Regions from separate parts of the Colwellia sp. BRX10-1 genome, predicted to be linked through region 2. Evidence: predicted binding sites of a transcription regulator. Region 2 holds the regulator's gene; each other region holds the start of a gene.
The links. The regulator sigma-54, encoded in region 2, starts transcription at its own class of promoters, with help from an activator protein. The targets are predictions, from matches to a motif close to GTTGGCACGNNNNTNGNNT.
Positions count from the first base shown of each region.

Region 1: the regulator sigma-54 is predicted to act here: its motif matches at 3,841-3,859, upstream of H4J75_RS02775 (PEP-CTERM sorting domain-containing protein).
Region 3: the regulator sigma-54 is predicted to act here: its motif matches at 1,512-1,530, upstream of nirB (nitrite reductase large subunit NirB).
Region 4: the regulator sigma-54 is predicted to act here: its motif matches at 2,743-2,761, upstream of H4J75_RS10260 (DUF2884 family protein).

Region 1 is NZ_JACGWC010000002.1:60,078-66,078, forward strand. It holds gene H4J75_RS02760 (M20/M25/M40 family metallo-hydrolase) at 5-1,414, opposite strand; gene H4J75_RS02765 (hypothetical protein) at 1,622-2,287, shown strand; gene erpA (iron-sulfur cluster insertion protein ErpA) at 2,331-2,672, opposite strand; gene H4J75_RS02775 (PEP-CTERM sorting domain-containing protein) at 2,874-3,746, opposite strand; gene prsT (XrtA/PEP-CTERM system TPR-repeat protein PrsT) at 4,045-6,001, shown strand, end outside.
Region 2 is NZ_JACGWC010000001.1:444,394-450,394, reverse strand. It holds gene mgtE (magnesium transporter) at 1-188, opposite strand, end outside; gene H4J75_RS02015 (HPr family phosphocarrier protein) at 308-583, opposite strand; gene rapZ (RNase adapter RapZ) at 597-1,451, opposite strand; gene ptsN (PTS IIA-like nitrogen regulatory protein PtsN) at 1,483-1,938, opposite strand; gene hpf (ribosome hibernation promoting factor) at 1,984-2,271, opposite strand; gene H4J75_RS01995 (RNA polymerase factor sigma-54) at 2,295-3,803, opposite strand; gene lptB (LPS export ABC transporter ATP-binding protein) at 3,883-4,614, opposite strand; gene lptA (lipopolysaccharide transport periplasmic protein LptA) at 4,611-5,153, opposite strand; gene lptC (LPS export ABC transporter periplasmic protein LptC) at 5,134-5,700, opposite strand; gene kdsC (3-deoxy-manno-octulosonate-8-phosphatase KdsC) at 5,697-6,001, opposite strand, start outside.
Region 3 is NZ_JACGWC010000001.1:202,594-208,594, forward strand. It holds gene H4J75_RS00900 (bifunctional protein-serine/threonine kinase/phosphatase) at 1-1,376, shown strand, start outside; gene nirB (nitrite reductase large subunit NirB) at 1,593-4,136, shown strand; gene nirD (nitrite reductase small subunit NirD) at 4,163-4,498, shown strand; gene H4J75_RS00915 (ANTAR domain-containing response regulator) at 4,851-5,486, shown strand; gene H4J75_RS00920 (CmpA/NrtA family ABC transporter substrate-binding protein) at 5,528-6,001, shown strand, end outside.
Region 4 is NZ_JACGWC010000010.1:31,782-37,782, forward strand. It holds gene H4J75_RS10245 (RNA methyltransferase) at 367-915, shown strand; gene H4J75_RS10250 (cold-shock protein) at 1,198-1,404, shown strand; gene zapE (cell division protein ZapE) at 1,524-2,648, shown strand; gene H4J75_RS10260 (DUF2884 family protein) at 2,814-3,623, shown strand; gene H4J75_RS10265 (EAL and HDOD domain-containing protein) at 3,752-4,978, opposite strand; gene putP (sodium/proline symporter PutP) at 5,234-6,001, shown strand, end outside.

The DNA of each region.
Region 1 (6,001 bases), on a different contig from region 2:
CATATTATTTTCTAAAGTTAATTCCTGACTGGGCTGAAAAATAAGCAAATAGGGTGTAAACCGCTGTTGCTTGCTTTAAGTCTTCAGGGTTCACCTTGTCCAAGGTATCGTTCTCTGTGTGGTGATAATCAAAGTACTTGGTACCATCAGGTGCAAAATTCATGCTTGGCATACCCGCAGCGCTCATCACACTCATATCTGATTGTGCTTGTGCATTATTATCGTTTGATAATTCAACGCCTAATGGCGCAAGATGCTTAGCAAGGTCGTTAATTGCCGTTAATGACTCTTTACCAACACCCGAAGTCATTTTATAAATTTGACCAACACCAAAGTCCCATTCAGCGCCAATGATATGATTATCCATATTTTTTTCATGGACCTCCATATATTTTTTTGCACCTAATAAACCCACTTCTTCAGCTGCAAAAAGAATGACGCGTATAGTGCGCTTTGGACGTATAGGTAATTGAGCAATATGGTGAGCAGAGGCAAGCATCATAGCAACACCCATACCATCATCTAATGCACCCGTACCGACATCCCAGCTGTCAAGGTGGGCTCCAATTGAGACAATTTCATCAGGAAATTCGCTACCGGTTATTTCACCAATGACATTGGCAGAAACAGCTGTTATTTTAGCATCAGTATGGCTGGTTAATTTTAGATAAAAGCTAACCGGTTTATTACGCTTTAATTGATTAACAAGTAAGTCTGCGTCAGGATTTGAAAGCGCAGCTGCAGGAATTTTTTTCACGCCAGCCTCATAACGCATAATGCCGGTATGAGCTATACGGTTATTGTCTGTACCTACAGAACGCATAATTAATGCTGATGCCCCTTTTTTAGCCGCTACAACTGCCCCACCCACACGCGTACCTACGGCTGGACCATAGCCGTTACCGTCGATATGCTCTTCCATTTGATAAGAAACAAATGCAATTTTTCCATCTAAACTGTTATCTGGTGCCGCGATTAAGTCAGCTAAGGTTTCAAAATGTGCAACATCTCCAATCAACCCTTCTTCACTGGTAGCAATACTGCCACCAAGAGCAATGGCGACGACCTTATGAGGATAAGGCGAGATTATTTTCGCTTGTGCTTCACCACGTTGCCAAAAAGTACCCGTGACTTCTTCTGTCCACACTTTATCAAAGCCTAAAGCGTTCATTTTAGCTTGCGCCCAAATGACAGCTTTTCTATCACCTTCTGAACCCATTAATCGATGCCCCACTTCCGTGGTTAAAGATTCTAAGACTTGATAGGACAAATTAGATTGCAGAGCGGTATTTTTTAATTGTGTCAGTTGCTTAGTTTCTGATTCAGTCAGTGTTGCCGCTGAACTTGATAAAGCTAACAAAGTACTACTGAAAACAAGCGTTTTTATTACAGATTGAAAAGGCACTTTAAGCATTATATTCCCTTTTATAGATATTATTGATTGTAGAATTAATTCAGTATCAAGAATCTTGCGCCGACATGCAAATAGGTTCGCCTTAAAAAAGTGGCAAACTATCTTTATTAAAACCATTGAGCCCTAATTAAGCGAATACTGAACTTTTAAAAGATTTATAGCTCAATACTACAGCGCTAAATATAAAGTAAACAAGGAGGATTACATTTGAATAAATTAAGCAAAGGACTGACCTTCTCGATTATCTTGCATATAGCTGTACTGATCATTTTTACACAAGGGTTATCAACAGTTCCACTTAGCGCAGTAAAAAATAACGATTCGGTTAACCCTATTATTCAAGCTCGCCTATATGTTCCTTTACGGTTAAGGAAAAAAGCGATTCTTACTTCCAGCAAGGAACCGCTAGCCATTAAAGAAACCATGCCAACAGATGAAAAAAAAAGAAGTAATGAATGGTTAGAAAAAACCAATAATAGGAAGATACAGCCTGCAAAGTTATCTAAACAGCCAATTGATAAAAACGTGTTGGAGAGTAAAACATCAAGTAAAAAAATGAGTCAAACGTCACTGGAGAAGCTTAAGCAACGTTTAGATAACCAAGCCCGTGAAAACGCTGCAAACGACAGCTTAACTAAATACCTAACCAAGAAGAGTACCGTTGGCCAATCCATCACAACGTATGATCAGTTAGCCCCAGCGAAAGCAAAAATTAAAGAGGTAGATTGTAATAGCAGTAAATTTAATAGTGCGCTAAAAGCGATGTCAACCTTGCTTGGCGGCAGTATCAGGTGTAATAGCATGCCTAATTTAAAAAACTTTTTAAATAAAAGAATGGCCGTAGCTGAAAAAAAAGCACAAAAAAGCCAGTGATATTTCGCTGGCTTTTTGTTAATCGCAATGTAACTAAAGAGAATTAGATTGAGAAAGAAGATCCACAACCACAGGTTGATGAAGCGTTTGGGTTATGTACTAAAAATCTACTACCTTCTAAACCTTCAATATAGTCAACTTCGCCGTCAACTAAATATTGTAAACTCATAGGATCAATAACCATAGTGACGCCTTTTTTCACAATAGTCATGTCACCGTCATTTACTTTTTCATCAAAAGTAAATCCATATGAAAACCCTGAGCAACCACCACCTGTTACATAAACACGTAATTTCAATTCCGGATTCTCTTCTTCTGTGATCAAAGATAATACTTTATTTGCGGCGGCATCGGAAAATTTTATTGGTAATTCGGGAGTTGACATATTGCTCTACTTACAAAGATGTTACGGGAGTGTCTCGCGTGTATTATCTTAAACTTGACTAATTTAGTCAAGTATTGTCTGAGATAGTAAAATTTATCAGCAAGAAGAAGAATTTAATCTGAAATATATACAAAAAATGCGCTATATAATTAAATATAGCGCATTAATTAAACCACTAACGGGTCAGTAGCTAATAGTAAATTAGTGAGTTATTTTTCTACGGTAAATAAGACCAAACATAGCAAGTAACATTAATACAAATGTTTGTGGCTCCGGCACTGCAATAGTATCTGTAGGTGGAGCAAAAGAAACTACACCTTCAATAATATCGTTAGCACAGGTCATTGCCCAGCGAAAGGCAATTTGATTAGCTGTCGCTAATGCAGTTCCAGTAACGTCAAAGGTAAAACTCACCTTACCGTAGCCATTCCATGTTCCACCAACGGTCTTAGCATAGCTATAAGAAGTATCTGCATACCATGAAGATGAATCATGAATCTTATCAGTATGATTATTATCAGCAAGCATAACCGCTTGATCAGCACGGGCACTGTTACCATGAAGAGTCGTTGAAGAAACAACTTGATTAGCACCAAAATTCGACTTTAATTGCCCAGTTCCTGAATTAGAATTACGTGCACCACTTAAATCGTAAACGTAGTTCCAATTTGTGCCGGTATTTGAATTAGCTGCAGCGCTAGTAAAGCTGTCATCTGAGGTATTTCCTTGGGGATCCCAAGGCGATTCTCCAGTACTGTTAAAACTATTATCAGCAGCCATAAACAAATCACCAAGCCTGATGCCGTCTCTATTTATATCGTTGTAAAATGCAGTAAAGATATCAACAGATAGTGTGGTACCGACACGAGAAACAAACATTTGGTCAACGTCATATAGATAAGATTTACCATTGATGTCATTACTATGACCTTTACCTATATAATTATCTTGAATATCAGAATAACCTTTATCAGTGTACTGATTCATTATGTTTTCGGCGGTAAGTGTTGTAGCAAACCCGTTAATACTTGATACTGAAAGTGCAGCGATTGCAATCCATTTTAAACATTTCATATTTTAAACCTACTTCTAAATACTGGCATAAATAACATGTGTAATAAAAACACAAGACTATGTATAAATTTTATTTACTTATTGACCCCACCCAATTCAATATTCAAGCCAAGATTAAAAAGCCCTTTATTTTTAAGTGCATAGGATTATATTATTTGATATATCGGTTATTTTACCTAAAAGTGTAAAAAATATCGACAACTATTAAATGTACAACTTAAACAATTAAAGATCTGCTAGATATTCATAATGACTCCTAGTATCCTTAGCAATTGATTTTCATAAGAGAAATAATTAAATGGCCTCTTTGGTAAAAACGACTTTAGCCTTACTCTCCGGCACAATTTTATTGCTGAGTTCGCATGCTCTGGCTTTGCCCGATCAAAACGCAGATAAACCTTATGAAGATGCCCTAGCAAGCTTTTACCTTTCTGAACTCAACGCGGCAATTATTCATTTAAAGAATGCCTTAAAAAATGATCCTGAACATTTACCTTCTATGGTGTTACTCGCCGAAGTATATATTGCTATGGGTGATGGCGCTTCGGCAGAAAATCAACTAGAAAACGCCCAAGAAAAGAATGCCGATGAAAGTAAAATACTGCCGTTAATGCTTGAAGCTTATCTTTTACAGCAAAAATATAAAAAAGTAATTAATGCGCCAATGGCTTCTATAACTCAAAAACAACAACTGAGTAAAGTTGCCGTATTGCAAGGACGTGCTTTTATAGCGATGAATAACTTAGCGCAAGCAAAAGTTTTATTCCAAGAAGCTTTAGAGTATATGCCTAGTAGTATCAAAGCCCAATTAGGCATAGCACAAGTAGAGCTGCTTAATGGAAATATGCTCCAAGCAAGAGCCTATATTGATAAAGCACTCTCTTCATCGCCAACAAACAGTATCGCTTTGACAATGCTTGCTAATATAGAACAGCAAGCTGGCAATCGGATTGAATCGTTAAAAATAATTTCACAAGTTATTGAGCTAAACAATAAAGATTTTCCTGCGTTACTTACGCGAGCCAGTTTATATATTGAACTGGGTGATTTTCAACTTGCTTTAAACGACCTTGGTATAATCATCACAGAAATCCCCAATGAGCCGAAAGCAAATTATTTAAAGATAATTGCAAACAGTGCCTTAGGTAATACTGAAGAAGTTAATAAAACAACCGCTCATATCAATACCGTATTAATGGGATTACCCGAAGATATAATGAAACAGAATCCCGTGTATCTTTATTTAGCGGGTGTGATTAGTTTTCAGCAACAAGAAAATTTAAAGGCTCAAGATTTTTTGCAAAAATATATCGCTATTATTAGTGACGATATAAGAGCGTTAAAGTTAGCCGCTCAAATTGAACTCGCATTAAATAATCCCTTTCGTGCAAAAACATTATTAGTAAAATCTAAGCTAGTAGCCCCTGACGACGTTGAAACATGGTCGCTTCTTGGTCAGACCTATACCGTATTAGGAGAACTACAACTTGCTGAAGATTACCTCAAAGATGTTATTGACAGTGATAAAGAAAATCCCCAACCTTTATTTGAGTTAGCAAAGTTAGAAATTTTAACAGGAAAGTTCCCACAAGCTATTACTCACCTTCAATTAGCAAAATCAATAGATGCTAATATAAGTTTTATTGTGCTGCTCGCAGAGGCCTTCCAACAAAACAATCAGTTTGAACAGGCACTAGAGCAATTAGACCTTGCGTTAATTTTACAAAGTGATGATAGCGTTTTGCACTTAAAAAAAGGTATTTTATTAGGTCAATTAGAACAGCACCTACTAGCAAAAGAATCACTAGAACAATCACTAAAGTTAAACCCTAACAACCTTAGGACACTTGTCCATTTATCAAGAATCGATGTTATAGAACAACAGCCAGAAAAAGCGATAGCAAAAATAAATAAGAAAATCGTTGAACTAACAGAACCCAATTCATTTTTACTGATTGAGCTAGGTAATATACATCGCCTAACCAACAATAATAATGAAGCGTTATCAGCCTACAAAAAAGCCTACAGTGTTGATAATACTAACCCCAATGCATTAATAAATATTATTGAAATACAAGTCATGCTTGGCCAATTGAAAGAAGCGATAACCTTAACCAGTGAGTTTTTAAACAAAAACAACAAAGCAGGAAGTATTTATCTAGCACTGGCTAATTTATACATGGCAGATAAAGAATACCAAAAAGCGTTTAGTACTTTCGAATTGGCGGTTAAAAATAGTAATGATAAATCAAATG
Region 2 (6,001 bases):
TCAGCATCGATAAGTTGCCATAAAACGGCACGACTTTTCGGGTGAGATGACTCTAATATTAAAGCAATATCATAAGCTGGCATGTTCTGTAGTAATTTTCGAACGTGCACAAACATACCGCTACCAAGTGCTTTATTGACTTGTTGCAGGCGTTGATGATTTTGTTGTTGCTCTGATATTTCCGGCATAAAGTTTTCCTGTGCCGCAGTAATACGAAAATTATATTGTTTATATCTTAGTCAAGATGCGCTGGCTAAGGTGTTGTAATGAATGATAACGTAACTTTATTTTTTATTCAGTCTTTTTATCATTCGTCTTCATCAAATTTATCAGAAAATAACTGGCATACATCGTCAAGTGCTTGTTGAGCATCTTCTCCTTGGGTAATAACCTCTACGGTTTTTCCAAAGCCACCGGCCAGTAACATTAACCCCATAATACTACTGGCATCAGCTTCTTTGCCCTCTAAGCAAATAGTAACGTTAGCATTAAGCTTTTGGCTTAACTGGGCAAGTTTAGTGGCAGCACGTGCATGTAATCCCAGTTTATTGCTAATGGTTAATGATTTATTATATTTTGGCATACAGTGACCGTTATTAAGTGCTTTGTATTTTAATGTCGCGATGATGAGACTGGACATCTTCGCGTTCTTTTCTAAGATTGTTTGCTAATATTTCTGCAATATAAACCGATCGGTGTTTTCCACCCGTACAACCAATGGCGATAGTAATATAGCTGCGATTGTTTCTTTCTAAGTGGGGTAACCATGTCATCATAAAACTGTTAATTTGCCAGATAAATTTAGTGACAATCGGTTGGCTAGCAAGAAAGTCTCGCACGGGTTGATCTAAACCGGTAAAACCTTTTAAGTCTGTTTCCCAAAAAGGGTTAGGCAGAAAACGTGCATCAAAAACATAATCTGCGTCTTGTGGTACACCGTGTTTAAAGCCAAAAGATTCAAACACCACCACCATAGATGCCGAGGTTTTGCCCAAAATTCGCTCACGCACTAAATCAGATAATTGATGAGGTGATAACTGACTGGTATTAATATACAAACCCGCACGCGTGGAAATAGGCTCAAGCAGCTTTTTCTCTAAAGAGATGGCTTGGTCGAGTGGGATATTTTGTTTAATCAAAGGATGTAAACGACGCGTTTCACTAAAACGTCGAATAAGATCAGAGTCATCAGCATCTAAATACAGAATATCGAGTTTTACTGTTTTTGGTAGATAATCTAATATTTCTGAAACGTCATTAGGATCATTGGGTAAGTTACGTACATCTAAACTAACCGCTACCTTGTCGTAATCATTAATAACGGTATGTGCTAATGCAGGCAATAAATTCACCGGAATATTATCGACACAGTAGTAGCCTAAATCTTCGAGTACACGTAAGGCGACACTTTTACCTGACCCTGAGCGACCACTGACTATCAAGAGTTTCATTTGAGTTTTCCTGGATTATTATTAGATTTTATTAACGTTTAGCATGCTTTATTAAAGTAAAAAGCTCTTGCGAATTTTGGCATTTTCTTACTTGCTTTGCGAACTGTTTAGTACTAAATATTTGCGCAATACTTTGTAAGGTATCTAAATGTTGTTGGCAGTTTTCTTCGGGGACAAATAACGCAATAATAATATCGACAGCACGGTTGTCTATCGCATCAAATTCAACGGCTTGTTCACTGGTCAGCAATACAGCAATAACTTGTGACGTGTTAGTTAATCGACCATGAGGAATCGCAATGCCATTTCCTATGCCGGTAGAGCCAACCTTTTCACGCGCCATTAAGCTTTCGAATAATTGATGAGTATCAATATTGTCGAATTTTTTTGCCGCAGTTGTGCTAATTATTTCAAGGAGTTTTTTTTTGCTTGTACCCTTAATCGCACACAGGGTGCAATCAAGGGTAAGGATATCTTGCAACTTCATTATACTACTTAGATTCTTTGGTGAGTGAACAGGCGATAAACAGCATTAATGCTGATTCGTTTTACCTTTGTACTTCAATATTTGCCGGTCAAGCTTAACAACAAGACTATCAATAGAGGCATACATGTCAGCATTTTCAGCTTTTGCATGTAAATCAGAGCCACTAACGTGAACAGTCGCTTCAGCAATTTGATTTGATTTTTCAACGGTGAGAACAACATGAACATTATTGATATGATCAAAATGTCGGCTTAATTTTGCCATCTTAGTCGTGACGTTTTCTCGTAAAGCTTCGGTAATGTCAACATGGTGGCCAGAAAGATTAATTTGCATAAGCTTAATTCCTCATCTTTTCGTTAAAGTAAACTTTTTCGTTGGTTAGAAGGTGGAATAGAAAGTGACTCTCGATATTTTGCTATGGTACGTCGAGCTACATTTATCCCTTGATCGGCTAATAAATCAGCCATTTTACTATCACTAAGTGGTTTTGCTGGGATTTCGGCAGCAACAAATTTTTTGATTAATGCACGAATAGCTGTTGATGAACATTCGCCACCGCTTTCGGTGCCAACATGGCTTGAGAAGAAAAACTTCAGTTCGAAAATTCCACGTGGCGTATGCATATACTTTTGTGTCGTCACTCGTGAAATGGTTGATTCATGCATATCGACAGCTTCGGCAATATCATTTAAAACCATTGGACGCATGGCTTCATTACCATGTTCAAAAAAGCCAATTTGACGTTGCACAATACAGTTTGACACTTTTAATAAGGTATCATTACGGCTTTCTAAGCTTTTAATAAACCATTTAGCTTCTTGTAAATTTGAGCGAATAAATTGTGTGTCAGCTGTCGACTTCATCGAACGTGACATCGAAGCATATTGCTGATTCACCGAAAGTTTTGGCGCAGTATCAGGATTTAATTCGACCACCCAACGGCCATTTTTCTTTTCAACAGAAACATCAGGAATAACATACTGATCGTCACTCTTCATCACACTATCGCCTGGTCTAGGATCAAGTGATTGAATAAGGCGCACCACTTCGCGCAGTTGCTCTTCTTTCAGTCGAGTTTTACGCATTAATGTACGATAGTCTCGGCTACCCAGTAGATTAATATGGTCACGCAAAACTAACTTACTTTCTGCTAACCAAGGTGTAGCGGGGTCAAATTGATTAAGTTGAATGATTAAACATTCTGAAATAGAACGAGCAGCGACACCGACAGGATCAAAGAGGTTAATACGTTTTAGTACCACCTCAATTTCATCAAGCTCTACTCCTTCAATGGCAACACTTTCTAAAATGTCTTCACTAGATACCGTTAAGTAACCGGCGTCATCAACAGCATCAATAATTGCTGTCGCTATAGCGCGGTCTGTTTCGGTAAAAGGGCTTAATTCCATTTGCCAGCGCAAATGATCTTGAATGGAGTCTTGAGTCTCGCCTTGGTAAGTATAATCTTCTGAAGCTGGGCCTGAGCTTGAACTTGCTGCACCAGCCGTGTAGTTATCATCCCAAGTGGTATCCATGTTTAATTCTTCAGGGATATCGTTCTTGTCCATGGCTTCAGTGGTGGTGATTTCATCAATGGTAGGCGTAGCGTCTTCGCTACCATCAGAAGCAGGGGCTTCTTTAACGTCACCAGTACCGGCAGTGTGAGCTTCTTCAAGGTTGTCAGTACTTTTATCTTCGGGATTATTTGAAGACTCATCCATTTCTAATAATGGATTACTTTCTAAGGCTTCCTGAATTTCTTGTTGAAGCTCTAACGTAGACAGTTGCAGCAATTTGATTGCTTGCTGCAACTGTGGCGTCATGGTTAATTGTTGTCCTATGCGGAGTTGTAGAGTAGGGCGCATTTAGGTCATTAACTTCCTATTATTTTTAATGGGATATTTTCGTTTTTTTCATACGAAGATACTATTCATTTACTGACTACTATAGCGTGAATTGTTCACCAAGGTATACATCTCTTACGTGTTGATTTGCAAGAATTTGATCTGCAGTACCTTCTGCAATAAGTTCACCATGACTAACAATATACGCATGTTCACATACATCGAGAGTTTCACGTACATTGTGATCAGTGATCAACACACCAATGCCACGTTCTTTTAAGTGTAGAATAATTTTTTTAATATCACCTACTGAAATTGGGTCAACACCAGCAAAAGGTTCATCTAATAAAATAAATTTTGGTTCAGCAGCTAATGCGCGAGCAATTTCTACTCGGCGGCGTTCACCACCAGATAAGCTCATGCCTAAATTATCTTTGATATGACCTATGTTGAATTCTTCAACAAGATGTTCTAATTTCTCTTCGCGTTCAGCATCTGATAATTCTTTTCGTGTTTGTAAAATAGCCATAATATTGTCGTAAACACTGAGTTTTCGAAAAATAGAGGCTTCTTGTGGTAAATATCCGATGCCTTTTCTCGCACGCTCATGCATAGGCGCTAACGTCAGGTTTTCGTCATTTAAGATAATATCGCCACTATCACTTTCAACTAAACCCACAATCATATAAAAAGAAGTTGTTTTTCCGGCACCATTTGGGCCCAGTAAACCGACTATTTGTCCTGCTGAAACTTGCATACTGACATTTTTAACCACTTTTCTGCCTTTATAGGCTTTGGCAAGGCCTTTTGCCATTAGGGTGCTAGTGCTCATAAATTAATTTTTTCCTGAGTTTTCGCGTCTGTGGTTGTCGCTTTAATTTTTTCTTTCGGCTGAAAAATCGTTTTAGTGCGTTCGTTAGATTTACTTTCAGCATTAACATACTGAGTGGCAATATTGTAAGTAATTCTACTGCCACTAACCTCACTACCTTCTTGCTGTAATAACGCATTTCCTGAAATTATCACTAAATTATTTGCGGGCTCATATCTTATTTCGTCTGCTTGTAAGCTAAGAGGAGTACCATCGGCTAAGGTTTGTTTAAAGGTTGCTGGCTTCCCTTTAGCGATATAGGTTTTTTCTTCACTGCCAGATTGAGTCAGCACTTGTACTAAATCAGCACGTATAACTAATGAACCTTGAGTGATCACCACGTTATCAATATAGCTGAATATTTTATTTTTAAGATCAACGGCTTGTCTTGAAGCGTTAATTTCAATCTTTTGTTTTATATCAAATTTTTCAGCGAAAGCTGACGAAAATAGCGGAGTTGATAACAATAAGCACAGTAGGCTATTTTTTAACAATTTCATAAATTGATTTCACATGTTTAGTTAGTGTCATTTGGTTGGTGTTTAAGTCGACAATTAAACCTTTACCATCGATGGTAAATCCTTTACCGATAATTTTAATTTCTTGTTCTGAACTTATGATGTTAGTTTTTAGATCAAGTTCAAAGTATTTTCCTTGAACTTCTTGTAATAAGCTATCGGGATCTGTTGCTAACAGGCGGACATGCTTTGCTAATTTTACCCGGTTGTTATTGTATAATATGCCTTCATTGGCAGATATTTTCCATGCGGGCGCATCATTTTTGGGATGAAGTGTGTATTGAGGAAACTCAAAGTTGGTAATACTTAACTCAGGGTAATGTTCCATACGATGGGCATCAACAACATAAGCTAAACTTCCTTGATGTTTATAAACATTACTGTGTAAATTTTCGGCAATAAAATCAGGGGTCAGCGTCTTATCAATCGCTTGTAATTGTGGTGCTGAGGAATTTCTCCATTCAATTATACCGTAAACGCCTCCCGCAATTAGAAAAAACAACAAGGTTAAACTATAAAGTCGATTCATATACTCGCACCCGAAGCATTTGCTAAGGTGTTTTGGCTAAGCATGATTAAATCGCATATTTCTCGAACAGCACCAAAACCGCCATGGTTAAAAGTGGTGTAATTTGCGATAGATAAAATACTTGGGTGGGCATCTTGAACAGCAATACCCAAGCCTACGGCTTTGATACACTCATAATCAGGCATATCATCACCAATATAAGCAATTTCCTCGAGGGATAACTTTAATTGCTTAGCCATCGTTTTCAAGGCGGGTAATTTATTTTCTTCACCTTGCACTATATATTTAACATTTAAGGCTG
Region 3 (6,001 bases), 240 kb from region 2:
ACACCGGTTATATTTTTCATGTTGGCGATACCCGTATAACAAAATATCGCCAGCAACAATTAGAAATTATAACCCGTGATCATAATCGTAAACAAATAGGGCAACAGGATTTATTAACACGCGCATTAGGTGCTGATAGCCATTTAGAAGTTGATGTTTATCAAGTCGATTTACAGGCAGGAGATTTATTTATGCTAAGTTGTGATGGTATTCATGACTTTGTTAGTAAAGCTGCTTTTAAAACACTCTTTGATTCATTGCCGTTATCACCAAATAAGTCTGACTTAGAAGCTCTTTCTGAAAAAATTGTTGCCACCGCACTTGAGCGCGGTAGTCATGACAATGTGACCTGCTTACTGGTTTATATTGACGCGATACCGAATCGGAAACTGGCAGAAATTGAACGCGACCTAAGTTCAAAAGCGATCCCTCCAGCATTAAAAGTTGGGCAGAAACTTGATGATTATCTTGTTAAAAAAATAATACACGCCAGTATTCGTTCACACTTGTATTTAGTCGTCGATGTTAAAACAGATAAGCCTTATGTGTTAAAAGCACCCTCTGCTAACTTTTCAGATGACGCCTTTTATTTACAAGGTTTTATGCGGGAAGCTTGGGTGGGAGAACGCATTAAACACGTTAATGTCATGCGTGTATTATCCGCTAAAAAAGACAGCCAGTTTTTATACCATGTATGTGAATACATTAAAGGGCAAACCCTGGGTGAATGGTTACATGACAACCCTAAACCTAGCATTGCGCAGGTCCGCGATATAATGAAACAAGTGATCGGCGCATTACGATCATTTCAACGTTTAGATTTAGTTCACCGCGACTTAAAGCCCGACAATATTATGATCGATGAATATGGTCAAATTAAATTGATTGATTACGGCACCGTATTTGTCGCTTCACTTGATGAAAACCAAGAAACAATAAAAGAACAAGTACCACACGGTTCATTAAATTATATTGCACCTGAAACCTTATTGCATATGCAAGCTGATTATCAAAGTGACCTATTCTCATTGGGGGTTATTTGTTATGAAATGTTATCTGGTGAACTTCCTTACAAACCAATGCAACGTGCTGAAGTCACTATTAAAAATTATAACGATATGCAATATCGCAGCATTAAACAGTTTCGACCTGAGTTACCCTTGTGGTTAGATTTAAGCCTTCAAAAAGCAACGGCTGCAGACCCAAAACAACGCTATAGAGCCTTTTCAGAATTTTTTAGTGATTTAAATAAACCGAGTTCATCTGCCGTTGAAGAATACAAAAACCAACCCTTGTTAAAGCGTGATCCTATCTTTTTTTGGCAATTAGTATCAACCTTATTGTTTATTGCCTTGATGGTATCTTTAGTTAATTAACCCTTTCCCCCTTTGCACTTACCGCTGATGATTATGGTGCACACCTCTGGTGCGTTGATGCCTTCACTGCAGTGCAAAATCGCTGTTACAACTCACACATAAATCACTATCTAATTGAATTTATTAAAAAAACTACTTGGTTCGTTTATTGCTAATAACAAATCATTATCTAATTCTGCTATTACAGCAGTAATTTAAAGAAGTAGGGTTCCAAAAATGAGTACACAACCTCAGAAGATCGTCGTCGTTGGTAATGGCATGGTTGGCCATCACTTTGTTGATGAAATGGCGAAACATGCCGGCTATGAAATTACCGTTCTATCAGCTGAAGACCGTTTAGCTTATGACCGCGTTCACTTATCAGAGTACTTTTCTGGAAAAACTGCTGATGATTTAGCCATGACTACGCCAGCATATTACAACGAAATAGGCGTTAATTTTTTTACCAACGCGAAAGTCACTAATATTAATAAAGCTGCACAAACCGTGACGACTGAATCGGGTGACATTTTCGCTTACGATAAATTAGTTATGGCGACAGGATCATACCCCTTTGTTCCCCCTATTCCAGGTAAAGAACGTGACCATTGTTTGGTTTATCGTACTATTCAAGATTTAGAAGACATTCAAGCGTCAGCTAAAGCGGGTAAAGTTGGTGTGGTTGTTGGTGGGGGGTTATTAGGTTTAGAAGCCGCTAACGCCCTTAAAGAACTTGGCCTGCAGACACACGTTGTAGAGTTTGCCCCACAATTGATGGGCGTGCAATTAGACAAAGACGGCGGCGCTTTATTGCGTTCAATGATCGAAGGTATTGGTGTTCAGGTACATACACAAAAAGCCACCAATGAAATTGTCGACGGTGAAGAATGTGTTCACCGAATGAATTTTGCCGATGGAACACATTTAGAAACTGACGTCATCTTATTCTCAGCCGGTATTCGCCCCTATGATAATTTAGCACGTGAATTTGATTTAGCGGTTGGCGAGCGAGGCGGCATTGTGGTTGATAACAACTGTAAAACCTCTAACGAAAATATTTACGCTATTGGTGAGTGTGCTTTGTGGAATAACTTTATTTTTGGTTTAGTGGCGCCAGGCTACACTATGGCTAAAGTGGCTGCCGATAACATTATTGGCGGTGAACAGCAGTTCACTGGTGCAGATATGAGCACTAAATTAAAATTAATGGGTATGGATGTCGGATCGATCGGCGATGCTCATGGCCGTACTCAAGGTTGTAAAAGCTACGTCTATTCAAATCAACCTGACCAAATTTATAAAAAAATAGTGGTCAGTGCCAATGGTAAAGAATTAATAGGTGCGGTTTTAGTGGGTGATACCAGTGAATACGATACCTTATTGCAATACGCATTAAATGGTATTGAATTACCAGAAAATCCCGACGGTTTAATTTTACCTAGCTCAGGCGAAAAACCCACCTTAGGCGTGGATGCTTTACCTAATACCGCGACTATCTGCTCATGTTTGAATGTCACCAAAGGCGATATTATTGCTGCTATTGATTGTGGCGCCGTTGATGTCGGTGAAGTAAAGTCTTCAACGAAAGCAGGAACAGGCTGTGGCGGTTGTGCCGCCTTATTGAAAAAAGTAACAGATCACGAATTAGAAAAACGTGGGGTAGAAATTAGCACTGACCTTTGCGAACATTTTGCTTACAGCCGGGTTGAGTTATTTCACATTGTGCAAGCAGAACAAATTAAAACCTTTGACCTGTTAGTAGAAAAACACGGTTCAGGTTTAGGCTGTGAAATTTGTAAGCCAGCAGCTGCGTCTATTCTCGCTTCGGTTTGGAACGATTACATATTAAAACCCGACCATGTATCACTACAAGACACCAATGATGTCTTTCTAGGTAATATGCAAAAAGATGGTACTTATTCTGTCGTTCCACGTATGCCAGGCGGTGAAGTAACCCCAGATAAGTTAATTGTTATTGGTGAAGTCGCTAAAGAATATAACCTATATACCAAAGTAACAGGCGGCCAACGTATCGACTTATTCGGCGCACGTGTTGACCAATTACCGGCGATATGGAAACGCTTAATTGATGCAGGTATGGAAACTGGTCATGCCTATGGCAAATCGTTACGTACGGTTAAATCTTGTGTTGGCAGCACTTGGTGTCGTTACGGCCAACAAGACAGCATGGCAATGGCCATTTTCTTAGAAGATCGCTACAAGGGCTTGCGTTCTCCTCATAAAATTAAGTTTGCGGTTTCGGGCTGTACACGCGAGTGTGCTGAAGCACAAAGTAAAGACATTGGTATTATTGCTACTGAAAACGGCTGGAACTTGTACGTCAGTGGCAATGGCGGCATGAAGCCTCGCCATGGCGACTTATTCGCGACTGATTTAGATGATGAAACCTTAGTGAAATATATCGATCGTTACTTAATGTTTTATGTGCGTACCGCAGATCGTTTAACCCGTACTTCTGTCTGGTTAGAAAACCTAGAAGGCGGCTTAGCCTACATGGAGAAAATAGTTAAGGACGATCACTTAGGGATTAATGATGAATTAGAAAAGCAAATGCAAAATGTCGTTGATACCTATCAATGTGAGTGGAAAACAACCATCGAAAGTGAAGAGCAATTAAAGCGTTTTCGTCAGTTTGTTAACTCTGACACTGTCGATGGCAACATCGAATTCGTTACTGAGCGTGATCAAATTAGACCCGCTCAAGGTGATGAGAAAAAATATGGCGTTCAAATTCAAGCCGTTGATTTAACACCTGCATAAATACGTTTACGAATAAGGAAAATAAAATGACAACAGAAAATAGCTGGCAAACCATTTGCTCAACCAGTGATTTAATTAAAAACTCAGGTGTTTGTGCATTATTAGCAAACAAAGAACAAGTGGCTTTATTCCAAGTAGGCAAGGACACCGTTTATGCTATTTCTAACTTTGATCCCTTTGGTAAAGCAAACGTTTTATACCGCGGTTTAATTGGTGAAACTAAAGGTAATATTTACGTTGCTTCACCCTTATTAAAACAACGCTTTGTTTTAAATTCAGGAGCCTGTTTAGATGATGATACTTTAGCGATTAAGACCTATGAAACACGTGTTACTGATGGAAAATTAGAAATATTTGGTTAAGGATTTCATCCTTTATTTTCATAAAAATCCTAGCGAAGTTAACGGTGCTGGGATTTTTATTTTTTACCATTCATCATTAAATTTAAGCCTAATATGACTCACTTAGCATCTGCTAAAAAAAAGTCTGCATACGCGAAGATTAATTATCCCAATTCTACATGCTAAGGTGTTTAAACAGTTCAATCCTAGAAGAGGTTATTTTGGTGCACCTTTGCATCACAAACTAATAAAAACGAGTATAAAAAATCAAAGGACAATCCTAACCAATTGATATAAATGTAATTAAACTTCTGGTGTGAATTGTGCTTTAATATTTTAAATATACTTAATTCTTAATTTTAATTTGAATAAATTGAAAAATAAAACCTTGTCTTTACCTAATAAAAATACGATATATCAGGATGTTCCATCAGGATTAAAAGTATTGCTTGCTGAAATAAACCATGCAAAAGCAAAGGTATTAATGAGCGTACTGATAAATGAGCAATATGATATCTATCATGTTGCTCATTCTGGCGTACCTTTATTAAGAGATGTTAAACAGCTAAACCCAGACGTTATCATTATTGATATAGAATCTCCAAACAGAGATATGCTTGAAAACCTCAATAAAATTTCTCAATTCGCCCCAAAACCTATCGTAGTTTTTTCAGAACAACAATGTGCCAATACTACCATTAATCAGATGGTCAAATCAGGGGTTAGTGCTTATGTGGTAGGGGAAGTTAACCAAACAAGAGTGAAGTCAATTATTGATGTGGCTATTGCGAGATTTGAGCTTTTTCAAGGACTAAAACAAGAACTTGCTGACACTAAACAAAAATTGTCTAGCCAGAAAAGTATCGATAAAGCTAAACGTTGGTTAATGGAAACAAAACAACTGTCTGAAATAGATGCGTATCACTTCATTCGAAAAATAGCGATGGATAACAGCCAGAAAATGGATGATGTTGCCAAAAACATCCTTTCTGTTGCTAGCATTTTTTAGATATTTAAAGACGTTTTAAAGAATTGTAGAGAATATCAATTATGTTTAATATTGAAAAAAAAAATATAACCCTTGGCTTTATGCCATTAACAGATAGTGCCCCCTTAGTCATTGCTCATGAAATGGGATTTTTCGAAAAATGGGGGCTTAACGTAAACCTAACAAAACAAAATTCTTGGGCCACATTAAGAGATAAATTGCATAGCGGAGTTATTGACGCCGCCCAAATGTTAGCCCCTATGCCCATTGCCTGTAACTTAGGTTTACACGGACAAAAGTCAACCGTGATTGCCCCAATGATATTGAGTCGTAACGGTAATGGCATCACGTTATCGACTAAACTCTACCAAAAAATATTATTACAACACAATACCAATGAGATCAGTATGCCATTTTCGGCCAATATATTGAGACATGAAATAGAGCAACGAAAAAAAGAAGGTAATAAATTAACCTTCGCTGTCGTTTTTCCTTATAGCTGTCATCATTATCAACTTGTTGAATGGCTAAAGAAT
Region 4 (6,001 bases), on a different contig from region 2:
AAATCTTAGTTTATTATGACCATTATTTTTTGATTTGTTGCTTATGAAATGTAACGGATTATGACAACTTTACTGTTTAACAAGGAAAGAGCTCATGAATAATGCGTTAATAATAGCTTTGTATAACTTTTAAAAAGTAAACTTCGTTGGTCACTTCACTTGCTAGTGTGAAACTTATTTAGTGTTCATATCACTATAGGTTTCGAGCTTAAACTATGGATCGCTAAGGTAGACTAGATAAAATCAAACGTTAACTTGAGAACAAATAAAAAATTATTATTTACTTGAATTTTTTATTAAAGCTAAGGAGAATTCCTGTAGAATTTACCTGTATTTGTAAAGTAACTAACCAAAACGATTATATTAATGACTAAAAAGATAAAAGTACCGTTAAAACATAAAAACGCTGAATCAGCTGAGATAACCTTAGGTTTAACCGATCCTAAAAGCCCAAGTAATGTTGGTGCTGTAATGCGCGCAGCAGGATGTTATCAAGTTGATAGCGTACTCTACAGTGGTGTTAGGTATGCAAGAGCTGCGAAATTTCATACCGACACACAAAGTGCCAGTAAAAAAATACCTTTAATTGGTGTTGAATCTTTGGTGGAAAGTTTACCCGAAGGGAGCAAGCTAATATGTGTTGATTTAATTGAAGGAGCGGTGCCATTGCCGGCCTTCATTCACCCTAAAAATGCTATGTATGTGTTTGGCCCTGAAGATGGCACTATTAGTCAGGCTGTTATCGATAAAGCTGATGCTGTGGTATATATTCCAACGAATGGTTGTATGAACTTGGCAGCTACAGTAAATGTTTTACTTTATGACCGCTTAGCAAAGTCTGCAATAGCTATTGGTGACGATGAACTTATCCGAAAAAGTAGAGATACAAATAACACGGTAAAAGTGAAACAGTAAAATGGCTTGTTGATAGTGTTAACCTAACGGTTTGTTCATAAAACAAACAAAAGAATTAATAAAGTCGATAAAAAACTTGACTCTTTCTGTCAACGATATACAATGCACGCAGCTAGAAAGTACTACCTATATTTATGTACCAAGTTTCGAAGTTATGTTAGTAGCTCGTCCTGTTTAATAAGTCATAGCAACACTCTCAGCATCATCGTTTTAGTGAATTAAATTTATTTAATGGCTAAAACAAAATTAAGATTAATTATATTAAACAAATAGGATACTATTATGTCTACAACTACTGGTACAGTAAAATGGTTCAACGAGTCTAAAGGTTTTGGTTTCATCGAGCAAGAATCTGGTCCTGACGTTTTCGCACATTTTTCTGCAATCTCTGGCGACGGTTTCAAAACTCTAGCTGAAGGCCAAAAAGTACAGTTTACTGTAACTCAAGGTCAGAAAGGTCCTCAAGCTGAGAACATTCAAGCTCTTTAATTTTGTATCTTGAGCTAACTTAGGTTACCTCATACAAATAAATTGCTAAAAAGGGTAAGACTTATGTCTCACCCTTTTTTTGTGGGAAAAATTTAGTTTCAACGTTTAAAACTTAAGATATGCTTTCAGCTTACCAAGCTCTATCTACTTCGAATAATTTTAAATACGATTATGCACAAGTTAATGCCGTTGCCAAACTTGATGATCTTTCTGAACAAATCTATCAACATGAGCGTAAATCTTGGCTTGCTAAACGACTGAAAAAATCGTCTGCTATTCGTGGTATTTATCTTTATGGGAGAGTCGGTCGTGGTAAAACCATGCTTATGGATCTCTTCTTTCAAAATTTAGCCGTTACAGCTAAAAAACGTATTCACTTTCATCGCTTTATTGAAGAAGTACACCAACAATTAAATTTATGTACAGGACAAAGTGATCCATTAACGTTTATTGCTAAGCAATGGGCTAAAAAGATCAAAGTACTGTGTTTTGATGAGTTTTATGTTTCAGATATTGGTGACGCTATGTTGCTTTCTGGCTTATTTCAGGCGTTCTTTCAACAAGATATTATTTTAATCGCTACCTCTAACTGTCGACCCGAAGAACTTTATCGTAATGGATTACAGCGCGAAAGATTTATGCCTACCATAGATTTAATTAACGATTATTGCCAAGTGTTATCGGTTGATGGTGCTGTAGATCATCGCTTAGACCGTTATGATGAAACCGCAATCGCATATCGTGACTATACTTACCCATTAAATAACAAAACGCTTAGACAAAGGTTTTTAGATATTACGGGTATTGTAGGCACTTCAGGTAATATAACCGTTAACCACCGTAAAATCCCTTTTCAAGCGAAAACAGATACTATTATACTTTTCGATTTTTATGCACTATGTTCTGGTCCTAGAAGTCAGCGAGACTACATTAGCCTAGCTGATCATTTTAAATTAGTATTGCTTGACCAAGTTCCTCAATTTGATGGAGAGCGCATAACGTCTGTTATATCAGGCGTAGAAGATGACTATCAACGCGACGGTAAATTGTTAAGCCAACTTCGCCACTTAGATGATGAAGCTCGGCGCTTTATTGCTGTTGTTGATGAATTTTATGATAGAAATATACGACTTATTATTAATGCTGAAGTTGATATTATTGAGCTTTACCAAGGACAGCAATTAAGTTTTGAGTTCGCTCGCTGCCAATCCCGTCTCATTGAAATGCAACAATTAGCATATTAGCCACAAATGTGTTTATTTCACTAATAAATGGTATTTAATTTTCATTTTATTTTGTGGTTTTCTTGTATCTTATTGAATTTTATTGGTTTTACTAGTTGGCACTAGTTTTGTAATGTCTATATTAAGTTAGGCATTATTTAATCGATAACAATCGAAGGGCATAATATGAAAACACTCATCGCAACAGCACTTATATTGGCAAGCAGCAGTACGTTCGCTTCCACCGCATCTTTTACAAATGACTCATGCAATGCAACAATATCTGGTGGTATTAAAATTACGCCAACCGCCATTGAATTCTCTAAAAGTAAACTGCCACTCTATAAAATTGTTGATAATGAACGATTATATGTCAATGGTGTTCAAGTTGACTTAACAGATAATCAGCAATCCTTGGTTCATGATTATTCGTCTGGCATTAGGGCTGCAGTTCCACAAGTAAAAAGTGTTGCATTGGATGCTATTGATCTTGCGAATGACGGCATTAACTTAGCGTTTAATGAGTTACTAGGCCAAGATAATACGCTGAGTGCTGAAATTACTAGTCAACTTTCAGAGATACGTAAAGAAGTAGATCTGGGCTTAACCAGTGATAATGACATTTATTTTGATGAGGATGGTTTTTCAGGAGAAAACTTTTTCAACGAAGATTTTGAGCAACGTATTGAAAGTGCAATAGAAAAGACGGTGCAAAATTCGATTGGTAGTTTAATGATAGCGGTAGGGCAACAGATGCTTTTCTCTGGTGGCGATATGAACGCTTTTGAATCTCGTATGGAGGATTTCGGTGAAAAAATGGAAAACGAAATGGAATCTCGTGGTGAACAAATTAAAAAAAGTAGTGAAGTACTTTGTCAATCTGTTGTCGACATCGATGCACTTGAAGACAGATTAACTAACGAAATAATAGTGTTAAAAGACTTTAATTTATTAACCACTACTGTTTCATCTAAAAACGCTAAAGAACTTATGTAATTTTAACTAAATACAGATAAACTTCTCTAGCGCCTATTATAGCATGGGTGTGTCTTTCTCTAATCATTGACAATAAACAAGTAAACAATTTGGTTACTTGTTTTTTGTCAATCGACCCATTGACTTAATTAACTGCCATTTGTCATTTGTGACTGCTCGTCAGCCCAAGAAAGTGCTTGGTTGTAATCTCTAATGACTTTTTCCTTTTCTATACCTAACTTCTTCATAACAATAGTGGTTTCATCCCATTGTGCATGTTCTATGTACTCTAATAACTGGATTAATTCAGCCAAGACACCTTTTTTAGTGAGTAAAGAAACCTTTATCTCTTGTGCAAGTGGTAACTTTTCTAAAACAGTTTCAAGTTTTTCATCTAAAATTGCATCAATTAATGATAATAAGCCCGTTAAGAAAGCAATAGATGAATCTATTGGAGCATTAATATCCTTTGAGACAAGTTCACAAAATTTAGCACGAGCCATCGCTGAATTAATTAACTCTGAAGGTTTGTCAGGGTTAACATTTATAGCAAACATCAAACCTAAAAATCGCTTTAATTCTTGTGACCCTAGTGTTACAAGTGCTTGTTTTATTGTTGATATTTCATTGCGTCTGCGAAATATTGCCGAGTTAACATATCTTAATAGTTTATAAGAAAGCGTTACATCGCGTTCAAAGACTGAAGTAATACTGATTAAATCTAATTCGGGTTTTGATGTTTCATAAAGTAACTCAGCCATGGCAATCTGTGATGGAGAGAGACTTTTAGTTTTTATCATCTCAGGCTTAGCAAAGAAAAAGCCTTGGAATAGCTCAAAGCCTAATTCTAGTGCTTGATTATACTCGTCGTAAGTTTCAACTTTTTCTGCAAGCAATTTAATATCAGGGAAATTAGTAATCGCTTGTTTAACTTCTTTAATTTCTTCAATAGTGGATATTTTCCAATCTATTTTTATTATTTTGATATAAGGGAAAAAATGTATCCATACTTTTTTATGTTCATAATCATCTAGTGCTAATGTATAACCTTGTTCATAAAGGTCTTTGCAAATAGCTAATAGCTTTTTACCCGGCTTAACGGTTTCAAGAATTTCAACGACGACTTCATCAGTGGTCAGCATATTTGCGTAACCAAGACTTAATGTTTCAAGGGTAAAATTAATAAAGGCGGGCTTATTACCAGTAAATTCTCCTATACCTAAGTTAAATTTACTTGCTTCAATCATTTTTGTGGTGGCTTCATCGCCATCAATATCAGGAAAAACGTTGTCAATGCTGTCTCTAAATAGCAATTCATAGGCAAAAAGATTTTTGTCTTTATCTAGAATGGGTTGCCTGGCGGCATAAAAATACATAAAAGTTCCTGATCTTTTCGTAACTATATTGAATATATTTGAAAAAGGAGAAATTAGCATCAACTATTTTTATATATTAGTTACTGGCATAAAAACATTACATGGATAATACCTTTAATATAGTTGAAAAGAATAAAAGTATAGTAATAGCAAAATATCTAGTCATACTAGCTTATTCTATTTTTTGCTTAGTAACAGAACTTTTTAACATTTTTTTTACTTAGTAAAAATATAATACTACTTTCGGAGGTTAATTTGGCATTTGGTACATTATTTTCTTTAGGTTTATATTTTATTGTTATGATCGGTATAGGTTTATATGCCTTTAAAAAATCGACCAGTGACGCAGCAGGTTATATGCTAGGAGGGCGTAATCTAAGTCCTTCAGTGACGGCTCTTTCCGCTGGGGCTTCTGACATGAGTGGTTGGATGCTAATGGGCATACCAGGTGCTATGTATGTGACAGGTTTAAGCAGTATTTGGATCGCCGTAGGTTTAGTAATTGGTGCTTATTTTAATTATTTAATTGTTGCGCCTCGTTTGAGAACTTATACCGAAGTAGCAAATGATTCGATAACTTTACCTGATTTCTTTGAAAACCGTTTTAATGATAAGCGCCATTTGCTTCGCGTAGTTTCATCAATTGTTATTATTGTCTTTTTCACGCTTTATACTTCATCAGGTATCGTTGCTGGTGGTAAATTGTTTGAAAGCTCTTTCGGATTAGATTATGAAGTTGGGCTCTACGTTACCGCAGGTGTTGTTGTACTTTATACTATGTTTGGTGGTTTTTTAGCCGTAAGCTTAACCGATTTTGTGCAAGGGTGTATTATGTTCGTAGCGCTTGTGCTAGTACCTTTTGTGGTCATAAGCGACATTGGTGGCGTACAAGCAATGAATGATGTTATTCATTCTATTGATGCTGAAAAGTTTAATATGTTCAATGGTGTTAGTGCGCTGGCGATTATTTCAGCGATGGCTTGGGGCTTAGGTTATTTTGGCCAGCCACATATCATTGTGCGC